DNA from 3 places in the Bradyrhizobium sp. 44 genome. Region 3 is predicted to be linked to each of the others. Evidence: predicted binding sites of a transcription regulator. Region 3 holds the regulator's gene; each other region holds the start of a gene.
The links. The regulator PhoB, encoded in region 3, activates phosphate uptake and scavenging genes when phosphate is short. The targets are predictions, from matches to a motif close to TGTCATNNANCTGTCAT.
Positions count from the first base shown of each region.

Region 1: the regulator PhoB is predicted to act here: its motif matches at 6,184-6,200, upstream of phnC (phosphonate ABC transporter ATP-binding protein).
Region 2: the regulator PhoB is predicted to act here: its motif matches at 5,920-5,936, upstream of IVB41_RS20010 (RNA degradosome polyphosphate kinase).

Region 1 is NZ_JADPIY010000008.1:575,626-585,433, forward strand. Features, by position in the region: gene IVB41_RS04675 (enoyl-CoA hydratase-related protein) at 1-185, shown strand, start outside; gene IVB41_RS04680 (methyl-accepting chemotaxis protein) at 305-2,386, shown strand; gene IVB41_RS04685 (dihydrodipicolinate synthase family protein) at 2,510-3,451, shown strand; gene IVB41_RS04690 (DUF1045 domain-containing protein) at 3,560-4,258, opposite strand; gene IVB41_RS04695 (alpha-D-ribose 1-methylphosphonate 5-triphosphate diphosphatase) at 4,277-5,470, opposite strand; gene IVB41_RS04700 (chloramphenicol acetyltransferase) at 5,467-6,138, opposite strand; gene phnC (phosphonate ABC transporter ATP-binding protein) at 6,322-7,131, shown strand; gene phnD (phosphonate ABC transporter substrate-binding protein) at 7,195-8,130, shown strand; gene phnE (phosphonate ABC transporter, permease protein PhnE) at 8,207-9,091, shown strand; gene phnE (phosphonate ABC transporter, permease protein PhnE) at 9,088-9,808, shown strand, end outside.
Region 2 is NZ_JADPIY010000016.1:734,956-744,763, reverse strand. Features, by position in the region: gene IVB41_RS20045 (LysR family transcriptional regulator) at 1-781, shown strand, start outside; gene IVB41_RS20040 (autotransporter outer membrane beta-barrel domain-containing protein) at 861-2,003, opposite strand; gene IVB41_RS20035 (cold-shock protein) at 2,383-2,589, shown strand; gene purN (phosphoribosylglycinamide formyltransferase) at 2,686-3,339, opposite strand; gene purM (phosphoribosylformylglycinamidine cyclo-ligase) at 3,339-4,412, opposite strand; gene IVB41_RS20020 (CDP-alcohol phosphatidyltransferase family protein) at 4,568-5,110, shown strand; gene IVB41_RS20015 (DnaA ATPase domain-containing protein) at 5,204-5,881, shown strand; gene IVB41_RS20010 (RNA degradosome polyphosphate kinase) at 6,010-8,202, shown strand; gene ppx (exopolyphosphatase) at 8,218-9,720, shown strand; gene IVB41_RS20000 (TerC family protein) at 9,780-9,808, opposite strand, start outside.
Region 3 is NZ_JADPIY010000008.1:403,524-413,331, forward strand. Features, by position in the region: partial or broken gene IVB41_RS03850 (haloalkane dehalogenase) at 1-150, shown strand, start outside; gene IVB41_RS03855 (lysylphosphatidylglycerol synthase domain-containing protein) at 659-1,714, shown strand; gene IVB41_RS03860 (ATP-binding protein) at 1,748-3,046, shown strand; gene pstS (phosphate ABC transporter substrate-binding protein PstS) at 3,190-4,203, shown strand; gene pstC (phosphate ABC transporter permease subunit PstC) at 4,302-5,291, shown strand; gene pstA (phosphate ABC transporter permease PstA) at 5,296-6,141, shown strand; gene pstB (phosphate ABC transporter ATP-binding protein PstB) at 6,138-6,959, shown strand; gene phoU (phosphate signaling complex protein PhoU) at 6,970-7,686, shown strand; gene phoB (phosphate regulon transcriptional regulator PhoB) at 7,710-8,417, shown strand; gene IVB41_RS03895 (GcrA family cell cycle regulator) at 8,656-9,168, opposite strand; gene IVB41_RS03900 (aspartate aminotransferase family protein) at 9,624-9,808, shown strand, end outside.

The sequences.
Region 1 (9,808 bases), 170 kb from region 3:
TTGCCCGTCAGCCGGCCGGAGCGCTCACCGCCACCAAGAAGCTGATGCGCAATGGCGAGGCGCTGGTCGCGCAGATGAATGCCGAAGGCGAGCAGTTCGGACTGCGCCTGCGCACCGCCGAGGCGCGCGAGGCCTTCGCGGCATTTGCGGAGCGCCGCCCGCCGGATTTCACCAAGGTTGCGTGATATCCGGGGCTGTACTGAGGCTCGTCGGGCCGGAACTTCAAGCCCATTCGATTAAAACCTTAACGGAACATTGGCATGTCGCGGGCAAGGTGGCGCTCGAAAGAATAGGCCCCGACACCATGGCGATGTTTAAGAAATCGGTAAGTTCGCTCCTCCTGACCTTGATGGCCCTGCTGGCCGCGGGTGCGCTGGCCTCCACGGCGATCCAGATGGTCGGGGCGTTCGGCCGCTATAGCGACAGCCTCGAGACCGCGCGGCTTGCCGCGGCCGACAAGGCGATCTTCCATGGCGTGCTGGCGCTGCGCAACAATCGCGGCGACGCTCAGAGCGCGATTCTCGGCGAGGATGATCCGCGAGCAAAACTAGAGGCGGCGGAGAAGGCCGAGCAGGGCGGCTATGACGCGATCGGAGCCGCGCTTGCCACCGTCGACTTCGCCCGCCGCGACGAACTCGCCGGCACATTGAAGCAGGGCTGGAGCGCCGCGGCGCCGCAATTCCAGCTGTTCTACGACGAGGCCAAGCGTCCGCGTGCCGAGCGCAAGATCGAGCGCACCAACTCCTGGTATGACGCCGTCACTAAGGTGATCGACACGGCCAACCTCGCCTCCACCGCGGTGTCGAACCGTGCCTGGATGGACGACCCCTTCATCGCACGCATGATCCAGGTCCGGCGCTTCGCCTGGCAGGTGCGCGATCGCTATGGAATCCATTGCTCGTCGCTGCGCTCCAACGTCAACGGCAGCAAGCCGCTCGACGACGTTCAGAAGCGGTCAGTGGCGCAATGGGATGGCACGATCACCTCCGGCTGGGCGGGCATGGCCGAGTTGCTGGCTGCGCCGGGCGTAGCGGCGGAGCTGGTGACGGCAGCGACGGACGCGAAGGCCAAGACCGACGGTGCCCTCAAGCAGATCGGCGACCTCACCAAGAATTTCGACGGCAGCGGCAAGCCCGCGATGCCCGCCGCGGAATGGAATACGCTGTGTCAGTCACCCTTCGCGTCCATCGTCGCGGTGGCGAACAAGGCGCTCGACCAGTCGATCGTCCGGGCGGAGACGGTGCAGGCTAGGGCGCTCACCAATCTCGTCGTGCAGTCGCTCGCGTTCCTGCTCGCGCTCGCCGTGACCCTGGCCGGCGTGTACGTGATCCGCAACCGCCTCATGCGCCCGGTGCGTGCCATCCTGGATGCCATCGCCAAGATCAGCGCCCGCGACTACGCGACACCCGTCCCGCAATCCAGGTATCCCGACGAGTTCGGCACCATGGCCGCCGCGCTCGAAAGCTTGCGCGAGAGCGCGGCGACCGCGGAACGCCTGGGCCGGGAACGCGAATCGCAGCAGGCGCTGCAGCTCGCCCGCTCCGGTACCGTCGATGCGGCTTGCCGCAGTTTCGACGACACCGTGCAAGCCGTCATTCACAGCGTTGCGGCGTCGACGAAGGAGCTCGATGCCACCGCGACCGACGTGCGCTCGCTGGTGTCAGAATCGAGCAGCCAGACCGCGGCGGTCTCGTCCTCCGCCGAACAGGCCACCAACAATCTCGAGACCATCGCGGCCGCAACCGAAGAACTCTCCGCATCCGTCGGCGAGATCTCCGCGCAGGTGCAGGCCAGCGCACGCGAGGCCCGTGAAGCCGTGTCGCAGGCAGCGCAGACCAATGCGACGGTCGAGATCCTCGATCAGACCGCTGGCCGCATCGGCGAGGTCGTGAAGATGATCAACGCCATCGCAGGACAGACCAATCTGCTGGCGTTGAACGCCACCATCGAAGCCGCGCGCGCGGGCGAGGCCGGCCGCGGCTTCGCCGTGGTCGCCGGCGAGGTCAAGAGCCTCGCCTCGCAGACGGCGACGGCGACGGAAGAGATCTCCCGCCAGGTCGCGGAGATCCAGGGCGCGACCGGCCAGGCGGTCACCGCCATCCGCGCGATCGGCGGCGCGATCAGCGGCATCGACGAGAAGATGACGGCGATCGCGGCAGCGGTCGAACAGCAGCGCGCTGCCACCACCGAGATCTCCCGCAACTTCCAGCAGGCCGCGCAGGGAACCCGCGAGGTCACCGACACCATCGGCAGCGTCGCCAGGCTCAACCAGGAAACGGGCAATGCCGGTTCGGTGCTGTCGGTGTCCGTGTCGAAAATGTCCGCCGACGCCGATCGTCTCCGCGTGGCGGTCGAGGGCTTTTTGGGCGCGGTGAGGACCGCATAACTTCGACAATCTTCCCTCCCTACGTCGCGCGATCGGCATTGCCGCAGATGCGCGCGGCGGGTACATCTGTGACGCTCGCGAGCGCCGCGGCAGATGTAAGAGATATCAGGGATGGAGAGTTCGATGCCGGTCACGCCCCAACACAAGGCCCAGCGCCCCTATCGCGGCGTGTTCCCGGTCGCACCCACCATCTTCGACGAGCGCGGCGAGCTCGACCTCGATGGACAGCGCCGCTGCATCGATTTCATGATCGACGCAGGCTCGAATGGTCTATGCATTCTCGCCAATTTTTCCGAGCAGTTCGTGCTCACCGATGCCGAGCGCGAGACCGTGATGCATGCGGTGCTGGAGCACGTCGCGGGCCGCGTTCCCGTGATCGTCACGACCACGCATTTCAGCTCGGCCGTCTGCGCCGCGCGCAGCCAGCAGGCCGAGGCGGCCGGTGCCGCCATGGTCATGGTCATGCCGCCCTATCACGGCGCCACCTTCCGCGTGCCCGAGAAAGGCGTCGTCGAATTCTTCAAGGTGCTGTCGGGCGCGATCAAAATTCCGATCATGATCCAGGATGCGCCTGTCGCCGGCACGCCGCTGTCGGTAGAGCTGCTCGCGCGGCTGGCGCGTGATTTCTCCAACATCCGCTATTTCAAGATCGAGGTTCCAGGCGCTGCGTCAAAGCTGCGCAGCCTGATCGACGCCGGCGGCAGCGATATCGAGGGGCCCTGGGATGGCGAGGAGGCGATCACGCTGCTCGCCGATCTCGACGCCGGCGCAACTGGCGCGATGACCGGCGGCGGCTATCCCGACGGCATCCGCCAGATCGTCGATCCCTATTTCGCCGGCAAGCGTGAAGAGGCCAAAGCCGCCTACGAACGTTGGCTGCCGCTGATCAACTACGAAAACCGCCAATGCGGCCTGATCGCCTGCAAGGCGATGATGCAGGCCGGCGGCGTGATCAAGTCGGACACGGTGCGGCATCCGCTGCAGCCGTTGCACCCGGCGACGCGGGCCGGGCTGCTGGAGCTCGCGAAGGAGCGCGATGCGCTGGCGTTGCGGTGGGGGAAGTAACTCACTCATCGTCGTTGCGAGGAGCGAAGCGACGAAGCAAGCCAGGCTATTTCCGCGGACGCAGTCTGGATTGCTTCGCTGCGCTCGCAATGACGGAGCTTGAGGAAGCTATCTCGCCAACGCCCACTCGCCTACAATGCGAAACCTTGCTCCCGCATCATCCTGCTTGAATAATGCAATGCGATCGATCGCCAGCGCATCAAGCCGGAGCGCCGCGAACCGCGCGCGCAGCGTCTCCAGAATTGGCCTGCGGCGCTCCGCGTCCAGCCGCCCCGTCAACGTCATGTGGAAGCGGAATTCCTCCATCACGTAGGGGTAGCCCCAGCGGTCGAGATAGTCGCGCTGCCGCTCGCTGAGCTTCTCGGGCTTGCGCCGCGCGCGATCTTCCGCCGTCAGGGCGGTGCGAAAGCCATCGAACGCGCGGACGCAATCGGCGGCGAACTCTTGGAGCGCATCGACCGGCTCGGCCGGAATGACCGCGATGAAGCCGCTGATGGCATCGACAATCGGGCGGATCACCGGGATCGACCGCGCCTCGCCAGCGAAGGCCACGCAGGCCGCCAAAAGCTCCGCCTCCGTCCTGCCCGGCGCCAGCGCCATCGGCGCCTTCAGTGTGCCGTGAAAACCGTATTTGCGAGGATCGGCGGTGATGTCGCGCCAGTCCGGCGCGAGATGCGATGCGTCGGCGGGAAAGGGCAGCTCGTTGCCGGTATAGACATCGTAACCGAGCAGCTCCGCGCCGAAGCGGGAGAGGGCGCTGTCGCTGCCTGCGGCAAAATAGATCGCGTAGCGGGGGAAACTTGTCATCGTCCGAGCATAGCGGGTTTATGCCGCGACGACAGCTTCGCGCGGGGTAGCTGCCATGCCAAGCAACCGCGCCGCGTCGGTGAGATGCACGAGCTTGCCGCCCGATATCACGGCGATCAGCCGCGGCCGCAGCGGCACGCTGTCGTCGACCAGCAGAATGTCCGCGCGTCGGCCTTCCGCGAGCACGCCGCGATCGGCAAGGCCGGTCGCGCGCGCCGGCGCGGCGGAGACCAGGTTCCAGGCTTCGGTCAGCGGCAGCACGCCATCGGCGGCGAGGCGGAACGCAGCGAGCAGCTGCGCGGGATAGTAATAGTCCGAGGCCAGCACGGAGCAGAGCCCCTTGGCGATCATGTCGGATGCTTTGGTCCAGCCCGTGTGGCTGCCGCCGCGCACGACGTTCGGTGCGCCGTAGACGATGTCGTCGCCGTGGCTTGCCGCCGCCCGCGCCGTCTCCTCGTTGATCGGAAACTCCGCGATCGCCACGCCCATGGCGCGAAAGCCGTCGCGCATCGCCAGTGTCGCATCGTCATGCGAGAGCATCCGCACCCCGGCGGCGCGGGCAGTCGCAGCAAGCCGCGACATGGAAGCCGGGACCTCGCTGGCGCGCGAAAGCACGTGTCGGACCAGCCGATCGAATTCCTCGCTCGACAGGCCGGTGCGCTCCACCATGCGGTTGCGCTTGCGGGGCTTGGCCATGTCCCCAACCGTGCCGTCCATGTGGTCGTTGAAGGCGAACAGGTCGACGCGGCCATCGCTGAGCCACTGGCTGATCTCGGTTTCGGCGTCGAGATTATAGGTCTCGTGGCGCAGGTGAAAGCGGGTGTCGGCCGCGAATTGCGGGCGCTGCCGTTCGATCGCCTCCATCAGGCCGCGCGCATTGTCGGCGCTGCGCAGGCCCGGCTCCCACGAACAGGTCGTGGCGTGAAACACCGTGGTGATACCGTTGCCGATCGCTTGGCGGTCGCTATCGGCGAGCGCCACGTCGATCGGAAAATCGACCCCGGCGCGCGGCATCATCTGCCGCTCGAAGGCATCGCCATGCAGATCGACGATGCCAGGCAGGACCAGCAGGTCGCGCGCGTCGATCGCAAGCCGCGCCCGGCCGCGAGAGGCATCGATCTCTGCGATGTCCGTTCCGGACAGGGCAAGAGAAGTTTCGACGAGCTCGGAGCCGATCAGGGTTCGGCCGCCCTCAAGGAAAATGTCTGTCACGCGACTGCGCTTGGTTTGCTGCTAACAGAATTGTTGAGAGAACTTGCTCGTGCTTCGTATGTCGAGAGAAAATCTTCAATCCCGAGCTTGCGGAAGTCGGGCAATGCTGCACGCAATTTGTCGTGATCCCAATCCCACCAGGCGAGGCTGGCGAGCCGTCCGGCAACCTCTTCCGAGAACCGCCGGCGCACGATGCGCGCCGGATTGCCGGCGACGATGGTGTAGGCCGGCACGTCCTTGGTGACGATGGCGCCGGCCGCGATCACCGCGCCGGTGCCGATGTTGCGGCCCGGCAGCACGATCGCGCCATGGCCGATCCAGACGTCATGCCCGATATGGACGTGATGCTGGCGCCGCCAGCCGAAGAATTCCGTGTCGTCGCTCTGGCCTTCGAAATAGGCGCCCGAACGATAGGTGAAGTGCGCCTGCGTGGCGCGGTGCATCGGGTGGTTGCCCGGATTGATCCGGGTCACCGCCGCGATCGAGCAGAATTTTCCGATGGTGGTGTAGGTGATCTGGGCGTCGTTCACGACATAGGAGTAATCGCCCATCGTCACCTCGTGCAGCAGCGTGCGGGCGCCAACCTCGGTGTAGGCCCCGAGCCTGGTTTCGTGCAGCTTCGCCGAGGGATCGATGGTCGGCTGGACCGAAAGAGCTTTGGCGGCCATGTTGCATCCGAACGAGAGGGCGGGCGTTTCTCTTCGAGCGGCTTGATGACAATGTCATGACGACGCGATGACAGGGGATGAACAGGGGATGAGGTGTGTAGGATCGCCGCACCGCAACGTCCGTGTCACACAAGTGTCAAGCGCCGGCGTTAGCGGTGGGTCCCAGCTACTCTGGAGCCCTGCATGCTGGTGGTTGAAGGTCTGACGTGTCGCTTCGGCGTGAAAGCCGCGGTGGACGACGCCTCGTTTCAAGTCTCTCCCGGCGGCTTCGTCGGCGTGATCGGACGGTCCGGCGCCGGCAAGTCGACCCTGCTGCGGACCATCAACCGTCTCGCGGCCCCTTCGCAGGGCCGCATCCTGTTCGACGGCCTCGACGTCACGGCGCTGCGCGGCAAGGAGCTGCGGCAGTGGCGGGCGCGCTCGGCGATGATCTTTCAGCAGTTCAATCTGGTCGGCCGGCTCGATGTTCTCACCAACGTCCTGATGGGACGGCTTGCGACGATGCCGGCCTGGCGCTCGCTGTCGCAGACCTGGCCCGAGCAGGACAAGGCGCTGGCGATGTCCGCGCTTGAGCAGTTCGACATCGCCCCGCTAGCAGCCCAGCGCGCCGACCAACTCTCCGGCGGCCAGCAGCAGCGCGTCGCGATCGCCCGCGCGCTGGTGCAGCAGCCCGACATCATCCTCGCCGACGAGCCGATCGCTTCGCTCGATCCGCGCAACACCAAGATCGTCATGGACGCGCTTTTGCGCATCAACAAGCATTTTGGCATCACCGTGCTCTGCAATCTGCATTCGCTCGACCTGGCTCGCAGCTATTGCGACCGCCTGATCGGCATGGCGCAGGGACGCGTGGTGTTCGACGGCGCACCGGCTGAGTTGACCGAGCACGTTGCGCGCGAGCTCTACGATCTCGAAGCCGCCGATGTCATGGGCGGCACGCCCGCACCGGTGCGACAGGGCATTCCGGTGCTTGGAACGGCGGCCGCCGCCTGAGCGGCGCCGCATCAGGACCCACCAGTTTTGCGTCAACCGACCTCAACCAATGAAGAGGCTATCATGATCACTCGCAGATTGATTCTTGCCGGCGCCGCCGCGCTCGCGTTCACGACCTCGGCTTCCGCCGAGGACTGGAAAGCTAGATATCCCGAACTGACCTTCGCGGTCATTCCGGCGGAAAACGCCTCGGGCGTCACCGAGCGCTGGGCGCCGTTCATGAACTATCTCTCCAAGGAATTGGGCGTGAAAGTCACGCTGCGCATCGCCAACGACTACGCGGCCGTCATCGAAGGTCAGCGTGCCGGCAACATTCACATCGCAAGCTATGGCTCAGCGTCGTTTGCCCGCGCCCGCCTGACCGGCGTCAAGACCGACGCCTTCGCCAACGACATCAACTCCGACGGCTCCACCGGCTATTACTCGGTGTTCTTCGTCAAGGCGAGCAGCCCCTACAAGAGCATCGACCAGCTCAAGGGCAAGAACCTCGGCCTGGTCGACCCGAACTCAACCTCCGGCAACAACGTGCCGCGTTTCGAGCTCGACAAAATGGGCATCGCGGACGCCGACACCTATTTCAGCAAGGTCGTCTTCACCGGCAGCCACGAGAACGCGATCCTGGCACTGGCGCAGGGCACGGTCGACGTCGCGGCCAACCAGTGGACCAGCGACGACGATTCGACGCTGGCGCAGATGCTGACCAAGGGCATGCTGAAGAATGCAGATGGCTCGGCGATGAAGAAAGATGATTTCCGCATCATCCACAAGTCGGCGCCAATCATCAACGGCCCCTATGCCTACAATTCTGACCTGCCGGAAGAGGCCAAGGCCGCCATCGCCAAGGCGTTCTTCGACGCGCCGGCCAAGGACAAGGCTGCCTTCGACCGCCTCCAGGACGGCCAGAAGAAAGGTTTTCATCCCGCGACCACCAAGGATTGGGATGGCACGATCGAGCTGATCAAGTTCGTCGATGCACTGCGTAAGAAGAAGGCGTCCTGAGTTTCGGGACGATGCCACTGGAGCCGGGTCGATGGACCCGGCTCTTTCTCTTTGATCGACCACCTTTCCTGATCAGATGACCGTCGCGGTTTCGATCCTTCCCGAGCAGCAGCTCGCCGTGCGCAACGCCGCCTATCGCCAGGCGGTCGCGCGCAAGCGGCTCCGACTCCTGTTCGGAACCGTGGTGTTTGCCGCCGCACTGCTGCTCGCCGCGATCGGCGCGGAAGTGAATTTGCGGACGCTGTTCACCCATTACGGCAACTTCATCAGCTATTTCGACCGCATCCTCACACTCGACAGCGGACAGCGGGTCTGGACCGATGTCGGCGAGTGGCTCTGGGGCTGGCGCAAATGGCTGAGGATGCTGGGCGAGACCCTGCTGATCTCCTATGTCGGCACGTTGATCGGCGCGACTTTTGCCTTCTGCCTGAACTTCTTCGCGGCTGAAAACACCTCGCCTGCGCCCTGGCTGCGGTTCGCGGTGCGGCGCCTGCTTGAATTCGCCCGCACGGTGCCCGGCATCGTGTTTGCGCTGATCTTCGTGATCGCCTTCGGGCTCGGACCGATGGCGGGCGTACTGGCCATTGCGATTCACTCCACCGGCGCGCTCGGAAAGCTGTTCTCCGAGATCGTCGAGAACGCCGACATGAAGCCGGTCGAAGGTGTCCGCTCGACCGGTGCGAGCTGGCTCTCCTGCATGCGCTTCGCCATCCTGCCGCAGGTCACGGCGGGCTATGCCAGCTACGCGCTGCTGCGTTTCGAGATCAACGTCCGCGAGGCCTCCGTGATGGGCTTCGTTGGCGCCGGCGGCATCGGCCAGGAGCTGGTCGTCGCCATCCGCAAGTTCTACTACTCCGACGTCAGCGCCATCCTGCTCACCATCATCGTCACGGTCTTCATCATCGACATCAGCACCGGCTGGCTGCGCGGCCGTCTGTTCGGCAAGGAGGCGCGAACGTGACGGGGCCGCAGGAGATCGACACCGCCGCGCTTCGCGCGCGCTACCCCGATGTGTTCGACCGGCCGGCCTCGGCGCGGCTCGCCATCCCGACGATGATCGTCGCGGCGCTCGCGATCCTGATTTATGGTCTCGTCGATCTCGACTTCTCGCCCTCGCGCTTCGTCGCCGGCCTCAGCCAGCTCGGCTGGATCAGCCTGATGATGATTCCGCCGGATCCCGGCTCGTCGCTGCCGATCTATCTGAAGGCGCTGGGCGAGACGCTGTCGATCGCGCTGCTCGGCACGACGCTGGCTGCGGTGTTCGCGCTGCCGATCAGTCTTCTTGCCGCGCGTAACGTGGTGCCGTCGAGCATTTTGCGCTTCCCGATTCGACGTTTCCTGGATTCGATCCGCGGCATCGACACGCTGATCTGGGCGCTGGTGTGGATCAACGTGGTCGGGCTCGGCCCGTTTGCCGGCGTGCTCGCCATTGCCGTGTCCGATTTCGGCGCCTTTGGAAAGCTGTTCTCGGAGGCGATCGAGGGCGCGGACCAGAAGCAGGTCGAGGGCATCCGCGCCTCCGGCGGCAGTGCGCTGCACGAGATCCGCTTCGGTCTGCTGCCGCAGGTCCTGCCCGTGATCGCCGGCCAGGTGCTCTATTTCATCGAGTCGAACACGCGTTCGGCTACCATCATCGGCATCGTCGGTGCCGGCGGTATCGGCCTCCAGCTCGCCGAGC
Region 2 (9,808 bases), on a different contig from region 3:
CGTCGCGCATATGGAGCGTCATGCCTTCAACGTGTTCCGGCGTGCTTCGCGATCGTCGAACGACATGTCAGGCACCGTGCGCGTCGCGGTGACGGAAGGCCCCGGCAATTTCTGGATCCTGCCGCGACTGATCGACTTCCAGAAGACCTATCGCAAGATCACCGTCGACCTGCGCTGCGCGATGGAACAGGCCGACGTCGCGCGGCTCGAATCCGATATCGCGATCCAGCTCGAGCCACCGACCAATCCCGATCTGATCGTCGCCAAGCTCGGCCGGCTGCACATCTATCCCTTCGTCTCCAAGGAGTACGAAAACCTCTACGGCGTGCCCGCGACCCTGGCCGAGCTGAAGAACCATCGCATCATCAAGCAGAGCGCCCCGCAGGTCGACGACGGCGCCTACGCCCGCGTGCTCGGACTGAAGTCGCTCGAGGGCATCGTTGGGATCAAGACCAATTCCTCGGTCGGCGTGCTCTATGCGGTGGAGCGCGGCGCCGGCATCGGGTTCCTGCCGACGGTCTCGATCGCGCTCGGCGCCCCGCTCGTTGCCGTCGATCTCGGCGTCAGCCACCACGCCGATCTCTGGCTCACCTATCACAAGGAGTTCCGCGCCTCCGAGCGCCACAAGATCGTGGTCGATTGGCTGAAGAAGATCTTCGATTCCAAGATCCATCCCTGTTTCCGCGACGAGTTCATCCATCCGAACGCGCTGGCGCCAATGATGACGGCCGCGCGCGAGGGCTTTGGATTGACGGGTTATGTCGCGGCGATGCCGACTTAAAGCTTGAACATGATCTCTTCGGAAAACCGCTTCGCAGTTTTCCAGATCCGGCCCTGGGCGGACGTGGGCAGGCTTCGCCTCACCACCGATATTCGAAGCCGACCGTGCCCTGATGCGACGTCAGCTCGCTGCGGAACTTGCCGTCGTAGTTGACGTAGAGCCGCGCCGTGTTGGTCAGACTGAGCGAGGCCGAGGCGCCGGCATCCATGCCGTAGCGGCTCTCGCCGATCCCGGGCACGACGATGCTCTGGGTCCCGAGGCTGACCTGCACCGATCCCAGGTTCTGATGGAAATTGTCGACGAACTTGCCGTAGGCGGACAGGTCCAGGATCTTCTGGTCGAAGATGAAGTAGCGTCCGACCTCGGCTCCGATCATGACGCGCGCGCGAGAGAGCGCCGTCGAGCCGACATTGAGTGGATCGAGGCCGCCAACCTCCTGGAACGCGACGCTGGTGGCGCGGACATATTCCAGTGCACCCTTCGGCACGATGCGCATCTGGTCCTTGGTCCAGTAATAGCTGATCTCGGTCAACGCGCCGTCGACTGCGGCGCGATAACCCGCGGTCGCAAGGCCGAGGCCGGTATCCCGGCTGGAGCGGACCTTGCCGAAACCGTGCACCAGCGCGAAAGCCCAGGTCCAGGGGCCCTTGTCGACGGAGCCACTGAAGCCGAGTTGAGTCAGGTCCAGCGTCGCGGACTGGAGCGCGAGCGGAACGTCGATGTCGGTGTGGCTCTGGTCGACGGAGAAGCCGAGATTGACGCCCGGTGCGAGCCGCGCGCCAAAGCCCGCGACACCGCCAAAGGTCTTCCGCTTGTCGCCGACAAAGTCTCCTTGCGCATCGGTCCGGACCGAGATGCCGTAGCCCTCGAACCAGGTGCGGTAGCGCGGATCTTCCGCGCTGGCCGATGCGCCGCCGCCGCCGCCGGGATTGGTTCGGAACGCCCGGTTGACGCCGCCAGATGCCTGGTTGCCGAGCCGCTCCAGGAAGTTCGACCCGAGATTGAGCGCGCTGTTGCCGGCCGATTGGTCGTAATTGGTGGAGGTGGCCGACGGCGTGGGAGGCGGTGGCGGTGGCAGCGGCGGGGCGACCTGAGCGAGAACGGGAGCAGCCGTCGTCACCAAGCCAAGCACGATGGCACTCGCGACCTTGGCCGCCGTCCGACGAACCCGGTCTCCGCCAATCACCCGCCGCTTCCCGGAAAGCTGCAATGTGCAGCGCATGACAATGAATCCCAAAGCAAAATGGCGGCGCGCAAAAATGCAACACGCGCCACACTGCATGCGACGATTTGTGCTGAACTGCCCCCGAGGGTCAATCGGTCCAGACCTCATCGCCAAGGCGATTGCCCTCGATTGTGGTTCCCCGGCCACAGGTCGTAAATTGCAGATGACGGCACCCGGCCCGGACTTGAAATTCGCGCGCGGCTTGCTAACGGGCGATTTTCATGTTGCAATATCGGACACAATCGGAATTGGCCGCTCGACTGTGCGTTTCGCGACATTGAGACTCAAGACTCGAACAGACTACCGGAAGCCCGTTTGTGGCGTGGCACGCGAAAAGCGGCCGCGTCGTTTTTGTATCTAGCGGAGGAGACTGAGGATGCCGCAAAAGGGCACCGTCAAATGGTTCAACCCGACCAAGGGATATGGGTTTATCAAGCCGAACGGCAGTGACAAGGACGTCTTCGTCCACATCTCCGCCGTCGAGCGCGCCGGACTCTCCACCCTCAATGAAAACCAGGTGGTTGAATACGACCTCGTGGAGAACCGCGGCAAGGCATCCGCGGAGAATCTCAAGGTCTCCTGACTTCTCTCGCGGTCTGCGCAAGAGATCATGACGTTGCCCCCGGCTCTGCCGGGGGTTTTTGTTTTGGGGATGAGAAGTATTTCGTGCGACGGCGCTTCACCGCACCAACGGCGCAACCAGAAAATTCTCCGACGGCCCGCTGCCCGCGGTCTTGCACACGTCGCCCTCGATCCGGACCTTGCCGGTCGCGAGCAGGCTCAGCGCTGCGGGATAGATGCGGTGCTCGACTTCGAGGATACGCTCCGACAGCGTGTCCGCCGTGTCGTGATCGCTCACGGGCACCGCACCCTGCATCACGATTGGGCCGGCATCGGTCTCGGGGATGACGAAGTGCACCGTTGCGCCGGACAGCTTGACGCCGGCGCGCAAGGCCTGGCCATGCGGGTCCAAGCCTGGGAATGACGGCAGCAGCGAGGGATGGATGTTGAGCATCCGCCCGTACCAGGCTTTTGTGAATTCAGCCGTGAACAGCCGCATGAAACCGCCGAGACAGATCAGCTCGATGCCGTGCTGATCGAGCGCTGATTGCAGCACCTTCTCGAAGCCGGCGCGGTCCTTGCCGAACGGCTTGCTTTCGATCACCAGCGTCGTCACGCCGCTCGCTTTGGCCCTTTCCAGCCCCTGCGCGTCGGCCTTGTTCGAGATGACGAGCGAAATCTCCGCCGGGAAATCCGCAGCAGCAGCGGCCCTGATCAGCGCGGACATGTTGGAGCCGCGACCGGAGATCAGGATGGCGACGCGGCGTTTCATCAAAGCGCCAGATCGAGGTGGCCGTTATAGATGACGCGGTGCTCGCCCTCAGCCGGGATCACGGTACCGAGCTGGGCGACGGTCTCACCGGCGTCAGTGAAGACCTCCACGACCTCGTCGACCTTGTCCGGCTCGACGATCGCGATCATGCCGATCCCGCAATTGAAGGTCCGCAGCATTTCGAGCTCGGCGATGCCGGCTTGGGCTGCCAGCCATTTGAACACCGGCAGCACCGGCAGGCGCGCCAGATCGATACCGACACCGAGATGGTTCGGCAGCACGCGCGGAATGTTGTCGGTGAAGCCGCCGCCGGTGATGTGGGCAAGCCCCTTCACCGCGCCGGTCTCGCGGATCGCGCGCAGGCAGGATTTGACATAGAGCCGCGTCGGCGTCAGCAGCGCGCCGCCGAGCGTCATGACAGGCGCAAACGGCGCCTGCGCCCCGAAGCCGAGGCCGGATTGTTCCACGATCTTCCGCACCAGCGAGAAACCGTTGGAGTGCACACCCGACGAGGCGAGCCCGATCACGGCATCGCCGGCGGCGATGTCCTTGCGCGGCAAGAGCGTGCCCCGCTCCGCAGCGCCGACGGCAAAGCCGCCGAGGTCGTAGTCGCCGTCCTTGTAGAGGCCGGGCATCTCGGCCGTCTCGCCGCCGATCAGGGCGCAGCCGGATTCGCGGCAGCCTTCGGCGACACCGGCGACGATCGATGCGGTCGCCTCCGGATCGAGCTTGCCGCAGGCAAAATAGTCCAGGAAGAACAGCGGCTCGGCGCCCTGCACCACGAGGTCGTTGACACTCATGGCGACGAGGTCGATGCCGATCCCGCCATGCAGGCCGGTCTCGATCGCGATCTTGACCTTGGTGCCAACGCCATCGGTCGCGGCCACCAGGATGGGATCCTTGAAACCGGTCGCCTTGAGGTCGAACAGGCCGCCGAATCCGCCGATTTCGGCGTCGGCGCCGGCCCGCGCGGTTGCGCGCACCATTGGCTTGATCAGGTCGACCAGGCGGTTGCCCGCGTCGATATCGACGCCTGAATCGGCGTAAGTGAGGCCGTTTTTGCGGTCGGTCATGCCCGATTTCCAGTGGGTTTGCGGCTGGTTACGTCGAATTCCGGGGACGCGCAATGGCTCGCATGGCGCGCCTCCGTATACTATGTAGAGATATCAACCGATTCAGCCTCCAAAGGGCCGAATTCGAGGTCAGGCCGGGTGCCGGGAAGCGCCGTGTGAGTATACCGAACATCATTACTTTGGGCCGCATCATGCTGGTCCCGATCATCGTCTGGGCCATCGTGTCGAGCCAAATGGAGGTGGCGTTCGCCGTCTTCCTGATCGCCGGCATCAGCGACGCGGTCGACGGCTTCCTTGCCAAGCGCTTCAACATGACGAGCGAGCTCGGCGCCTTGCTCGACCCGCTCGCCGACAAGGCGCTGCTGGTCTCGATCTACATGGCCTTGGGCATCTGGGGCGCGATTCCGCGTTGGATCGTCATCCTAGTGGTCTCGCGCGACATCATGATCGTCGCCGCCGTGATCATATCGTGGCTGTTCGACCGCCCTGTGGAGATGAAGCCCTCGAAGGTATCCAAGCTCAACACTGTGGCTCAGGTAGCGTTCGCGGCGCTGGTGCTGGCCGCCCTCGCCTTCGGCTTCAAAGCCGGTCCTTATGATATCATCCTGATGGGCCTCGTAACGGTCTTCACGCTCTCCTCCGTGTCGCTCTATCTCGTTGAGTGGTTGCGGCACATGAGCACGATCGAGGCCAAGTGAGTTGGGAAGCGGCCCCGCAAAAGGCCAACTCCCGCTCGATGAAGTCGCATCTCGTCAAACGAAGCCGGCACGCCGGCACGGAGCAAAGCAAGCGTGCCAGGCCGCGTTCATCCCCGACAATTGGCGTTTTCGCTTCCGCATGCGGAGAGCCTGAGCCGGGACAATTTCCTAGAAGGCCCCGTTAATGCCGCCGGTCTTGCCCTCATCGACGCCTGGCCGGAATGGCCGAACCGGATCATGTGGCTGGCCGGCCCGGAAGGAAGCGGCAAGAGCCATCTCGCCGCGATCTGGGCCGAGGCTTCAGGCGCCCGCTCGACCACGGCCAATGGGCTGACCGCCGAAGCCGTCCCGGCTGCGCTCGCCACCGGCGCGCTGGTGGTCGAGGACCCCAAGGCCAGGGAATTCGACGAGCGCGCCCTGTTCCATCTGATGAATCTGGCCCGCGAGGACGGCGCCTACGTTCTCTTCACCGGACGCGAGGCGCCCGCTTCTCTCGAGATCGAGCTTGCCGACCTGCGCTCGCGGCTCCGCGCCGTCCCCGTTATTTCGCTGCTGCCGCCTGACGATCAGCTCTTCCGCGGCCTGATCGTCAAATTCTGCGCCGACCGCCAGCTCGCGGTGGACGAGAGCGTGGTCAGCTACCTCGCCACTCGCCTGGAGCGGTCCTCGGCCGCCGCCCGACGGGCTGTCGACCTGCTGGACACCGAGGCCCTGCGCCTTGGCCGTCCCGTCACCCGGGCCCTGGCAGCCGAGCTGCTCCGGGATGTCTGACCAAGGCGGCTTGACGCGGCCGGGCGGCGGAACATCAATGTCATCGAAACGTCATCGCTCTAACACATGCTCCCGCGGGTTTTGCGCGTAAGTCGCAAATTGGGGCGAACTGGATGGATCGACTTCTGATGGACTCTGCGCAAGCTGTTGAAGTTAAAGAAAAAGCCCCGGAAGCCGAAGGCCCGCCGGCGATCGCATCGAGCCCCGAGCGGTTCATCAATCGCGAGCTCTCCTGGCTGCACTTCAACCGCCGCGTCCTGGAGGAATCGGTCAATCCCAGCCACCCCATGCTGGAGCGGGTGCGATTCCTGTCGATTTCAGCGAATAACCTCGACGAGTTCTTCATGGTCCGCGTCGCCGGCATCAAGGCCCAGGTGCGCGAGGGCATTGCCGAGCGCAGCCCCGACGGTCTGACCCCGTCCGAGCAGCTCGCGCTCATCAACCGGACCGTCTCGCAGCTTGCGTCCGACCAGCAGGCGATCTGGCGCGACCTGCGCGGCACGCTTGCCGACGAGGGCATCGTGCTGGTCGAGGGCAAGGAGGTCACCAAGGCGGAACGAACCTGGATCGAGGACTACTTCCTCAGCAACGTGTTCCCGCTGCTGACGCCGCTCGCGATCGACCCGGCCCACCCGTTCCCGTTCATTCCGAGCCTCGGCTTCACCATCGCGCTCCAGCTCACGCGCGCCGCCGACGGCAAGCAGATGAACGCGTTGATCCGCATGCCCGGCAAGATCGACCGCTTCATCCGCCTGCCGGCCGAGGGCAAGGTCGTCCGGCTGATCTCCCTGGAGCAGGCCACCGCTCTGTTCATCAACCGCCTGTTCCCCGGCTACAATCTGCACGGCCAGGGCGCATTCCGCGTCCTCCGCGACTCCGAACTCGAAATCGAGGAAGAGGCCGAGGATCTCGTCCGCCTGTTCGAGACGGCGCTGAAGCGCCGTCGCCGCGGCTCCGTGATCCGACTCGAGATCGACGCCAAGATGCCGGAACAGCTGCGCAGCTTCGTGCAGCACGCGCTGTCGACCGCCGACGACGAGGTGTTCCTGGTCGACGGCGTGCTCGCCATGAACGAGCTCTCGCAGCTCACCCGCCTCGACCGGCCCGACCTGGAATTCACCCCTTATGTGCCGCGCCATCCCGAGCGCGTGCGCGAGCAAGGCGGCGACATCTTCGCTGCGATCCGACAGAAGGACCTCGTCGTCCATCACCCCTACGAATCCTTCGACGTCGTGGTGCAGTTTCTCCAGCAGGCCACGCGCGACCCCGACGTCGTCGCCATCAAGCAGACGCTCTACCGCACCTCCAGCAACTCGCCGATCGTGCGTGCGCTCGTGGAAGCCGCCGAAGCCGGCAAATCCGTCACCGCGCTGATCGAGCTGAAGGCCCGCTTCGACGAGGAAGCCAACATCCGCTGGGCGCGCGACCTCGAACGCGCCGGCGTGCAGGTCGTCTACGGCTTCCTCGAACTGAAGACGCACGCGAAACTCTCGATGGTGGTGCGCCGCGAGGGCGGCAGCCTCACGACCTACGTCCACACCGGCACCGGCAATTACCATCCGGTGACCGCGCGCATCTACACCGACCTCTCCTACTTCACCTCGGAGCCGACCATCGGCCGCGACGCCGCGCGCGTGTTCAACTTCATCACCGGCTACGCTGCGCCGAGCGATCTGGAAAAGATGGCGGTCTCGCCGCTGACCTTGCGCAAGCGCATCATCGAGCACATCCAGGGCGAGACTGCGCATGCGCGACACGGCCGGCCTGGTGCGATCTGGATGAAAATGAACGCGCTGGTCGACCCCGACATCATCGACGCGCTCTACGAGGCCTCACAGGCCGGCGTGCAGGTCGAACTCGTGGTGCGCGGTATCTGCTGCCTCAGGCCCGGCATTCCCGGCCTGTCGGAAAACATCCGCGTAAAGTCGATCATCGGACGATTCCTCGAACACGGCCGAATCTACTGCTTCGGCATGGGCCAGGGCCTGCCGAGCGCGAAAGCGGCTGTGTATATCTCCTCGGCGGACATGATGCCGCGCAACCTCGACCGCCGCGTCGAGGTGCTGTGTCCGCTGCAAAATCCCACGGTGCATCAGCAGGTTCTCGAACAGATCATGGTTGCGAATCTCAAAGACAATGAACAGAGCTGGCAATTGTTGCCGGACGGGTCCTCAACGCGTATGAAGACCGCGAAGGGCGAGGAGCCTTTCAACGTCCACAACTACTTCATGACAAATCCGAGTCTGTCTGGCCGTGGTAAGTCGCTCAAGGAATCCTCGCCGCGCCGCCTCACGCGCCGTAATGAACGTCATCAATCCTGATCCGGGATCGTCGACGTGAAGCGGCCGCGCAAGCGCGGCTCGAGCGTCGCCGTCATCGACATCGGCTCCAACTCGGTCCGTCTCGTCGTCTACGAGGGACCGACGCGGAGCCTCATTCCGATCTTCAACGAGAAGACGCTGTGCGGGCTCGGCCGCGAGGTGCAGAGCACCGGCTTGCTTGCGCCCGACGCCGTCGACAAGGCGCTGACCTCGCTCAAGCGCTTCCGTGCGCTGTGCCGGGTGATGCAGGTCGGACGGGTGTTTGCGATTGCGACCGCCGCCTGCCGCGACGCCTCCAACGGCGCCGACTTCATCGCGAAAGCCGAGCGCATCTGCGCGGTGAAGATCGAGATCCTGTCGGGCCCGCGCGAGGCGCGGCTGTCGGCGCTCGGCGTGATCTCCGGCATCCACCATCCCGACGGCATCGTCGGCGACCTCGGCGGCGGCTCGCTCGAACTGATCGACGTGCGCAAAAACACCGTGCGCAGCGGCGTGACGCTGCCGCTCGGCGGCCTCGCGCTGCAGGACCTCGCGCATAAATCCCTGAAACGCGCCGACCGCATCGTGCGCGAAGCGCTCGACGGGGTGCCGCAGCTCAAGGCAGGGAGCGGCCGCAGCTTCTACGCCGTCGGCGGCACCTGGCGCGCGCTTGCGCGCATCCACATCATCCAGAGCGGCTATCCGCTCCAAGTGATGCACGGCTATTCGATTTCGGCGGCCGAGGCGCTCGATTTTTCGCGTCGTCTCCGCCGGCTTGCGGCCGCCGGCATGCTCGCCGACATCGAGATCGTCGCCGATGCCCGGCGCCCGCTCCTCACCTATGCCGCACTGGTGCTCGAGCACATCATCCGGGTGGCGAAGCCGAAGACCATCGTGTTCTCGACCTTCGGCGTGCGCGAGGGCCTGCTGCACGAGAAGCTGCCGGAGTCCGAACGCAACAAGGACGGACTGATCTGCGCGGCCGAGGAGCTGAACCAGCTGCTGTCGCGTTCGGCCAAGCACGCGCGCGAGTTGATCGCCTGGACCGACCGCCTCGCCCGCGTGGTGAAGCTGCGCGAGACCGAGGAGGACCGCCGCCTGCGCCACGCCGCGTGCCTGCTGTCCGACATCGGCTGGCGCGTGCATCCCGACCATCGCGGCGAGCAGACGCTGAGCCTCGTCGTCAACGGCAATTTCGGCGCGATCACCCACACCGAGCGCGCCTTCGTCGGCCTGTCCGTGTTCTATCGCTATGCGGGGCTCAGCGAGGAGAACCAGCCGCCGGTCGCCATGCAGGAGCTTCTGACGCCGGCGCAGCTCGAACGCGCCCGCCTGCTGGGCGCGGCCTTCCGCGTCGCGCATCTGATCTCGGCGGCGCGTCCGGGCGTCTTGCCTGCGACGCATTTCCGCAGCGTGGGCCGTAAGCTGTTGCTGGTGTTCGAGCACCGCCTCGGCGATCTCGTCGAGGACCGCGTCGGCAGCCGCTTCCGCGCGCTCGCCCGGCTGATCAACCGCGCCGGCTCGATTGTCCGGCGCTAGCGCATGATCCGGAAAAGCGTGAAGCGTTTTTCCGGAAAGATCGTGCTCGAAAGATAAGCCTACTCCGCAGAGGCTTTGGCGTGGCGTT
Region 3 (9,808 bases):
CGGTTTGCAGCCTCCCTGAAGCACCGCGCGCTGGTTCGTCTCGGCGCCGGCCTGCATTTCCTCCAGGAGGATCACCCCGAGGCGATCGGGCGCTCCGTCGTCGGCTGGATCGCGGGCATCGAGGCGGTGCGCCCGCAGCTTGCGGCCTGAGCAGAACGCTACCTCCGAACGACGTGCTCATCGCGGCCGCTGGCGGGCGGCCGCAATGACGTCTGTGATGTCGCAGTGCAACCGGATGATCGAGTGCGAGCCGTCGGCCACGTAATCGTGCGCGCCGCGGCGGCCGCGCGCGGCGCGACCCTCTTTCAACAGCGGAATCCCGCCCATAGATTGATTTCGACTTAAGCCGTGACGGAACATTGTACGGCCGAAATCATCAAAACTTCATGGCGTCTGCGCAGGATTGCCATGGAGATTCGCGTCAGGCTTGCCGCCGAAAGCGCCAAACCGTGCATCAGGAGCCCGCAACCTGCCTAAAACCTTGAAGCCACGACTTTTTGTTCGAATTGTCGAATTCCACTCCGCCCCAAAACGCGCTAGTGGAGGGGCAGGGGGCATGCGCGATGCCGGAGCCGCCGGCGAGGATTCGTCGGGTGCCTGCGTGTCGTCCGCCTGTTCGCCGGCCACCCTGGCCGCTGAAGCGTTGTTCGAGGTTTAGATGCTGGAAGCCATACGCAGGGCGATGTCGTTTCTGCGCCAGAAGCAAATCCTGCATAAGCTTGGAGTTGTGATCAGCGTCGCGGTCATCGGCATCGCTTGCTATGTGCTCTACCACATGCTGCGCGGCATCGATGTCAACGAAGTCCTCGAAGCGATCAAGAGCACCGAGCCGAGCCAGATTGGGATGGCGGCGCTGTTCGTCGCCGCGGGCTATTTCACGCTGACCTTCTACGACCTGTTCGCCGTGCGCGCGATCGGCCACCCCCACGTGCCCTATCGGATCAACGCGCTCGCCGCCTTCACCAGCTATTCGATCGGCCACAATGTCGGCGCCAGCGTCTTCACCGGCGGCGCGGTGCGCTACCGTATCTATTCCGCCTACGGCCTGAACGCGATCGACGTCGCAAAAATCTGTTTCCTCGCCGGCCTGACCTTCTGGCTCGGTAATGCCGCGGTGCTGGGCCTCGGCATCTCCTATCATCCGGAGGCCGCGGCCTCGATCGACATGCTTCCGCCCTGGCTCAACCGGATGCTGGCGATGATGATCATCGTCGGACTGGTGGCTTACGTGGTCTGGGTCTGGACCCAGCCGCGGATGGTCGGCCGCGGGCCCTGGACCGTGATGCTGCCGGGCGGCCCGCTGACCCTGCTCCAGATCGCGATCGGCATCATCGATCTCGGCTTCTGCGCGCTCGCGATGTACGTGCTGGTCCCGGACGAGCCCAATCTCGGCTTCGTGGTGGTCGCGGTGATCTTCGTCTCGGCCACGCTGCTCGGCTTTGCCAGCCATTCGCCCGGAGGCCTTGGTGTGTTCGACGCGGCGATGCTGGTCGGGCTCTGGCAGATGGACCGGGAGGAGCTGCTGGGTGGGATGCTGCTGTTCCGCGTCCTCTATTATCTGTCCCCTTTCGTCATTTCTGTAATCTTGCTGACGTTTCGCGAAGTTATCATCGGCGCGCGATCGAAACGCCTGCAGCAGGCGGCGCTCAAGCTCGACCCCGGCCCCGCACCTGAAGCCGCTTACGTGAGAAAGCGCAGCGACAGCGGCGCCTGACCGGCGCAAAGTCCTTTGGAGAAGCCCGCCCCGATGGCGATCGACGCCCCATCTTCTCCCTCCTCCCAGCCCTGGTCCGACCGGCTGCGGCACTCGACCGTCATCCTGATCGCCGCGGCGCTGGCACTGTCGGTGGTGGTCTCGCTGGGCGAATTGTCGGCACTGCATGCGATTGCGGTGTTCGTCTGCATCGCGGCCGCCGCGCTGATCCCGTGGCGCCTGCACGATACCGCCGCCTCGCGCGAAGAGACCCGCCGCGTCAACCCGGTTGAGAGCGCGGCAGTCGCCGCGGTGGTCGCCGGCATGCCAGATCCCGCGGTGCTGCTCGATCGCGCCGGCCGCGTCATCCATCTCAACGCTGCGGCCGCCCAGCTCGCGCCGGCGCTGCGCCGGAATGAGCTCGCCCAGTTCGCGCTGCGCTCGCCCGAGATCATCACGGCCCTGCGCGAGTCGATCGCGACCACCGAGCCGCGGCGCGCGACCTATCTCGACCATGTCCCGGTCGATCGCTGGATGGAGCTGACCATCACGCCGGTGCCGGTGCCGACCACCTTCGGCGGCGCCGACAAATGCATGCTGATGACCTTCCACGACCAGACGCCGCTGCGCCGGGTCGAGGAGATGCGGGCCGATTTCGTCGCCAATGCCAGTCACGAGTTGCGTACCCCGCTGGCCGCGCTGTCCGGCTTCATCGACACGCTCCAGGGCCAGGCCAAGGACGATCCCAAGGCGCGCGAGCGCTTCCTCGGCATCATGCACAACCAGGCCACCCGGATGGCGCGTCTGATCGACGATCTGCTGTCGCTGTCGCGGGTGGAGCTGTCGGCCCATGTGCGGCCCGACACCCTGGTCGACCTGCTGCCGATCATCTTGCAGGTCGCCGACGGGCTCGAGCCGCTGGCCCGGGAACGCCAGGTCGAGGTCGAGACCCAGCTGCCTGAGACCCCGGTGCTGATCGCGGGCGACCGTGAGGAGCTGCTCCGCCTGTTCGAGAATTTGATCGAGAACGCGCTCAAATACGGCGCCTCGGGCGGTCGTGTCATCGTGTCGCTGACGTCCAGTTCCGCCCCCGATGGAACTCAGGAAATCCGGGTCTTGGTCCGGGATTTCGGCCCCGGCATCGCGCCGGAACATTTGCCGCGGCTGACGGAGCGGTTCTACCGGGTCGATGTCGGCGACAGCCGCTCGCAGGGCGGCACCGGCCTCGGATTATCGCTGGTGAAACATATTCTTAACCGCCATCGCGGCCGGCTTTTGATCGAAAGCGTGCCCAAGCAGGGCGCCACTTTCGCTGCCTGTTTCCCCCAGGGCAAGCCTGCGGCTCTGAGCTAAATTCCAGCGATTTCAGCTGCTTAACACTGTCATCCGACTGTCACCAAACCTTCGTAAAAGCTCAGCTGTCCGCTCCTAAAGGGGCGGCACGGGGAGCGCGATCGGGCGCGGATGGCGCTTCGCTCCCCTGTATGGAGACCAGCATGAATTTCCTCAAAACACTCGTCGCTGCTGGCATGGTCGCCGCATCGACGACAGCGGCCTTTGCTGCCGACATCACGGGAGCCGGTGCGACGTTCCCGTTCCCGATCTATTCCAAATGGGCCGACGCCTACAAGAAAGAGACCGGCAACGGCCTGAACTACCAGTCGATCGGCTCCGGGGGCGGCATCAAGCAGATCCAGGCCAAGACCGTGACGTTCGGCGCCAGCGACGCGCCGCTCAAGGCCGAGCAGCTCGAGAAGGACGGCCTCGTCCAGTGGCCGATGGTGATGGGTGCCATTGTTCCCGTCGTCAACATCGAGGGCGTGAAGCCCGGTGAGATGGTGTTCGACGGCGAGACGCTGGCCAGCATCTATCTCGGCAAGATCACCAAATGGGACGACGCCGCGATCAAGAAGCTGAACCCGAACGTGAAGCTGCCCTCGGAAGCCATCACCGTGGTCCGCCGTTCGGACGGTTCGGGCACCACCTTCAACTTCACCAACTACCTCGCCAAGGCCAGCGCGGACTGGAAGAGCAAGGTCGGTGAAGGTACCGCCGTCGAGTGGCCGGTCGGCGTCGGCGCCAAGGGCAACGAAGGCGTGTCGGGCAACATCAGCCAGACCAAGAACTCGATCGGTTACGTCGAGTACGCCTATGCCAAGCAGAACAAGCTGACCTACACCGGTCTCGTCAACAAGGCCGGCAAGCCGGTGCAGCCCACCGTCGAAGCGTTCCAGGCGGCCGCCGCCAACGCCGACTGGGCCAAGGCTCCCGGCTACTACGTCATCCTGACCGACCAGCCCGGCGAGAAGTCGTGGCCGATCACGGCGGCGACCTTCATCCTCATGCACAAGGACGCCACCGACAAGGCGGCCTCGCAGGAAGCCATCAAGTTCTTCCGCTGGGCCTTCAAGAGCGGCGGCAAGGCGGCTGAAGAGCTCGACTACATCCCGATGCCGGACCCGGTCGTTCAGCTGATCGAGAAGACCTGGGCTGCCGACATCAAGAGCTAGGCTCGCGACGCTCGTGCCCCGGATGCGCTGCGCCGCATCCGGGGCACGGACCAACAAAAAACGTATACTATTTGGTACAGGGGATCGGCGTGGCAGAGATGGCCGTTCAGAGCGATGTAATCGACGACGCCGGACCGTATGATCGCGCCAAGGCCTTGAGCGCGTTCAAGCTCGGCGACGTCACCTTCTACTGGATCACGCGGCTCTCCGCGATCTCGGTGCTTCTGATCCTCGGCGGCATCATCATTTCGCTGATCGTCGGCGCCTTCCCGGCGATGAAGGAATTCGGGGTCTCGTTCCTGTGGACGCAGCGCTGGGCGCCGTCCGCCGATCCGCCCGTGCTCGGCGCGCTCGGGCCGATGTACGGCACGCTCGTCACCTCCTTCATCGCGATGCTGATCGCCATTCCCGTGGGTCTCGGCATTGCGATCTTCCTTACCGAGCTCTGCCCGCAATGGCTGCGCCGCCCGATCGGCATGGCGATCGAGCTGCTCGCCGGCATCCCCTCGATCATCTACGGCATGTGGGGCTTCTTCGTGCTCGGCCCGTTCCTCGCCAACACGTTCCAGCCCTTCATGATCAAGATCTTCGATGGCGTGCCCGTGCTGGGCGCGATCTTCGCAGGTCCCCCGTCCTATCTCAGCCTGTTCAATGCCGCGCTGATCCTCGCCATCATGGTGCTGCCCTTCATCACCTCGATTTCGGTCGACGTGTTCAAGACAGTGCCTCCGGTGCTGAAGGAAGCCGCCTACGGCGTCGGCTGCACCACCTGGGAAGTCGTCCGCAGCGTGGTGATCCCCTACACCCGCGTCGGCGTCATCGGCGGCGTCATGCTGGCGCTGGGCCGCGCGCTCGGCGAGACCATGGCGGTGACCTTCATCATCGGCAACTCGTTCCGGATCTCGTCGTCGATCTTCGCCCCCGGCACCACGATCTCGGCGGCGATCGCATCCGAGTTCGCCGAGAGCGACGGCCTGCACCAGTCCGGCCTGATCCTGCTCGGCCTCCTGCTGTTCGTGCTGACCTTCTTCGTGCTCGCGGCGGCGCGGCTGATGCTGATGCGGCTGGAAAAGAAGGCGGGGAACTGACGCCATGAATCCGATCTATTCACGCCGCCGCCGCAAGGACATCGTCGTCCGCGGGCTCTGCATCGCCGCAACCGCCTTCGGTGTCACCTGGCTCGCGCTGATCCTGATTACGCTGCTCTACAACGGACTGGCCGGACTCAATGTCCAGCTGTTCACCGAGAACACGCCGCCACCGGGATCGAACGAAGGCGGCCTGCTCAACGCCATCGTCGGCTCGCTGATCATGACCGTGATCGGCGTCGGCATCGGCGCGCCGCTCGGCATGTTCGCCGGCACCTATCTCGCCGAATACGGCCGCAACGACCGGCTGACCTCGGTGATCCGCTTCATCAACGACATCCTGCTCTCGGCACCCTCGATCATCATCGGCCTGTTCATCTACGGCGCGGTGGTGGTGCCGATGCGCGGCTTCTCCGCGATCGCAGGCTCGCTCGCGCTCGCGGTCATCGTGATCCCGGTGGTGCTGCGCACGACCGAGGACATGCTGCTGCTGGTGCCGAACGCGTTGCGCGAGGCGGCCTCGGCGCTCGGCCTGCCGCGTTCGCTGGTGATCAAGCGGATCGCTTATCGCGCTGCCCGTTCGGGTCTCATCACGGGCGTGCTGCTCGCGACCGCCCGCGTCGCCGGTGAAACCGCGCCGCTGCTGTTCACCGCGCTGTCGAACCAGTTCTTCAGCCTCGGCCTAAACAAAACGATGGCGAACCTGCCGGTGACCATCAACAACTTCGTGCAGAGCCCCTATGCCTATTGGAAGCAGCTGGCCTGGAGCGGCGCGCTGCTCATCACCCTGACCGTTCTTGCCCTTAATATTTTCGCGCGCATCCTTGGCGCCGAGAGGACCGCAAAATGAGTGATCTTTCCGTATCGATGAGCGCGTCAGGTGGACTGCCGCACGCGGCAGTGCTGCCGGAGGCGCCCCCCAAGGTGACCGTGCGCAACCTGAACTTCTATTACGGCGAGCACCATGCGCTGAAGAACATCAACCTGACGCTCGGCGCCAACCGTGTCACGGCGTTCATCGGTCCGTCAGGCTGCGGCAAGTCGACCCTGCTGCGCATCTTCAACCGGATGTACGACCTCTATCCCGGTCAGCGCGCCACCGGTCAGCTCATGCTCGACCAGACCAACATCCTCGACGGCAAGCTGGACCTCAATCTGCTGCGCGCCCGCGTCGGCATGGTATTCCAGAAGCCCACGCCGTTCCCGATGACGATCTACGAGAACATCGCGTTCGGCATCCGTCTCTATGAGAAGATCTCGAAGTCCGAGATGGACGGCCGCGTCGAGAAGGCGCTGCGCGGCGGCGCGCTGTGGAACGAGGTCAAGGACAAGCTCAACGCCTCCGGCCTGTCGCTCTCCGGCGGCCAGCAGCAGCGTCTCTGCATCGCCCGCACCGTCGCGGTGCGGCCCGAGGTGATCCTGTTCGACGAACCCTGTTCGGCGCTCGACCCGATCTCGACCGCCAAGGTCGAGGAGCTGATCCAGGAGCTGTCCGAGGATTACACGATCGCGATCGTCACCCACAACATGCAGCAGGCGGCGCGCGTCTCCGACAAGACCGCCTTCATGTATCTCGGCGAGTTGATCGAGTTCGACGACACCAGCAAGATCTTCACGTCGCCGTCCGACCGGCGCACGCAGGATTACATCACCGGCCGGTTCGGCTAGGAGACGCGACATGGGTTCTGAACATACCGCAAAGGCCTTCGACACCGACCTCCAGGAACTCACACGCCTGGTCGCAGAGATGGGCGGCATCGCCGAGCGCATGATCGTCGAGTCCGTCGACGCATTGATCCGCCGCGACGTCCCGCTCGGCCAGCGCGTCGTCGCCATCGACACTGAACTCGACGCGCTGCAGAAGCGCATCGAGGAACGCGCGGTGCTCACCATCGCCCGGCGCCAGCCAATGGCGGTCGATCTGCGCGAGATCGTCGGCGCCATGCGCGTCGCGACCGATCTCGAGCGCATCGGCGACCTCGCCAAGAACATGGGCAAGCGCGTTGCGGCGCTGGAGACGGACTTCCATCCGCTCAAGCTGTTCCGCGGCCTCGAGCACATGACCGACCTCGTGCAGCAGCAAGTCAAGTCGGTGCTGGACGCTTATGCCGCGCATGATTTGCCGGCGGCGATGGCGGTGTGGAAGGGTGACGAGGAAGTCGACGCCATCTGCACCTCGCTGTTCCGCGAGCTCCTCACCTACATGATGGAGGATCCGCGCAACATCTCGTTCTGTATTCACCTGATGTTCTGCGCCAAGAATATCGAGCGGATCGGCGACCACGCCACCAACATCGCCGAGACCGTGTTCTACATGATTGAGGGCCAGGCGATCACCGACAAGCGGCCGAAGGGCGACATGACGACCTTCGCCAACACGGTACCGAACACCTGAAGACTTAAGGGAGCGACGACCCGATGGGCGCACGCATTATGGTGGTTGAGGACGAGGAAGCCCTGACCGAGCTTCTCCGCTACAACCTCGAAGGCGACGGCTATGACGTCGAGACGGTGATGCGCGGCGACGACGCCGACACCCGCCTCAAGGAGCACATCCCCGATCTGATCGTGCTCGACTGGATGCTGCCGGGCCTGTCAGGCATCGAGTTGTGCCGGCGGCTTCGCACCCGTCCCGAGACCAAGCAGCTCCCGATCATCATGCTCACCGCGCGCGGCGAGGAGAGCGAGCGGGTGCGGGGTCTTGCGACCGGCGCCGACGATTACATCGTCAAGCCATTCTCGGTGCCGGAGCTGCTGGCGCGCGTGAAAGGCCTGCTGCGGCGCGCAAGCCCGGAGCGGCTCGCCACCGTCCTTGCTTTTGGCGACATCGAGCTCGACCGCGACAAGCGCCGCGTGGCGCGCTCGGGCCGGCCGATCGATCTCGGTCCGACCGAATATCGCCTGCTGGAGTTCTTCCTGGAGCATCCGGGACGGGTGTTCTCGCGCGAGCAACTGCTCGACAGCGTCTGGGGCCGCGACATCTATATCGACGAGCGTACCGTCGACGTGCATATCGGCCGCCTGCGCAAGCTGCTCAATCTCGGCCGCGAGCAGGACCCGATCCGCACCGTCCGCGGCGCCGGTTACGCGCTGGATGATCGGTTTGCCAAGGCGGAGCAGGTATAGGGTTGCAGCCTTGTTTGTTGGCAAGCTGTCCCGAATTCTTCGACGTCGTCCCGGACAAGCGAGCGCTGATCCGGGACCCATAACCACCGAACGTGGTTTGGCGAAGACTCGGAGCGACCCCTTTCGCACGGCAACTGCGCGCTCGGAGTATGGGTCCCGGCCCCCCGCGCGCAATTGCGCACTAGGCCGGGACGAGACTGAAATCGTTGAGCCGTCTTCGCGCGACGACTTGCCGTAATTACCGCGGCCCCGGCTTCACCGGTGCACGCCGCCGATCCGACGCCGGCTGGTACGCGACGCGCGAGTGCTGGGCGCAATAGGGCAGGCCGGACAGCGCCCGTCCACCGCAGAAGAAGAAGTCCGGGCTTGAGGGATCGCCGACCGGCCAGTGGCAGGTCGCCTCGTTCAATTCCAGCAGCGACAGCCGCTGGCTCATCGGCACCACGTTGTCGTAGGTGACCGGATCCGGCTCAGCCTCGACCTCGAAGGCCTGCGCCAGCGCGGTGTTGCCGCGCGAGATCGGGCGGCTCACCCGCATCATGTGCTGCGCGGGGCGCGCCTTGCGCGGCCGGGGCGCTGCCGACGAAGGGCTCTTGGCGCGGCCCGAGAGGCCGAGCCTGTGCACTTTGCCGATCACGGCATTGCGGGTCACATTGCCGAGCTCCGCCGCGATCTGGCTGGCCGAAAGTCCGGCCTCCCAGAGCTTTTTCAGCTGCTCGACGCGATCATCGGACCAGGTCAAAACCGTCATTGCACCCTTTCCCTCGCTGCGCGCCAGCCATCCTGGGGCCTCGCAGCGAATGCCTAAGCCTTCAAAAACCCGTGCCGCCAGAATCCCTTAAGGCTCGCCGGGCGCGTCTTGAACGCCCGAACGTTTACGCCGGTACATAAGGACTTAAAGATCAGAACCACTGCACGAGATGTCGTATCTGACAATCCAAACGCTACAATATGGCGTGACTCCCGCGCAAGAGTCCGCCGACTCGCTTCCACATGTTCCGTGACTAAATCCCGCAAAATCGGCACCGCAAGACTACGGATTCAGCGTTTCGCGAGGCTTTCCGGGCGGCATTGACACCCGTTTCACCAGGCCTAAGATAGTCGCGCGTGCCGCCCTCAAGAGGCGGCACGTTTCGTTTTCCGGGCCGGTCGATGGTGCGTTGCGCAATGCACGCTCACACCGTCCGCAACATTCAAGTGACCGTCATGACTAACAGCGCAGCGCCGCATTTGCTCCCCGTTTTCGCCAGGTCCGACCTCGGTTTCGAGCGTGGCGAAGGCTGCTGGCTGATCGCGACCAATGGCGAGCGCTATCTGGACTTCACCTCCGGCGTTGCGGTGAATGCGCTCGGCCATGCCCATCCGGCGCTGGTCGCGGCGTTGCAGGAGCA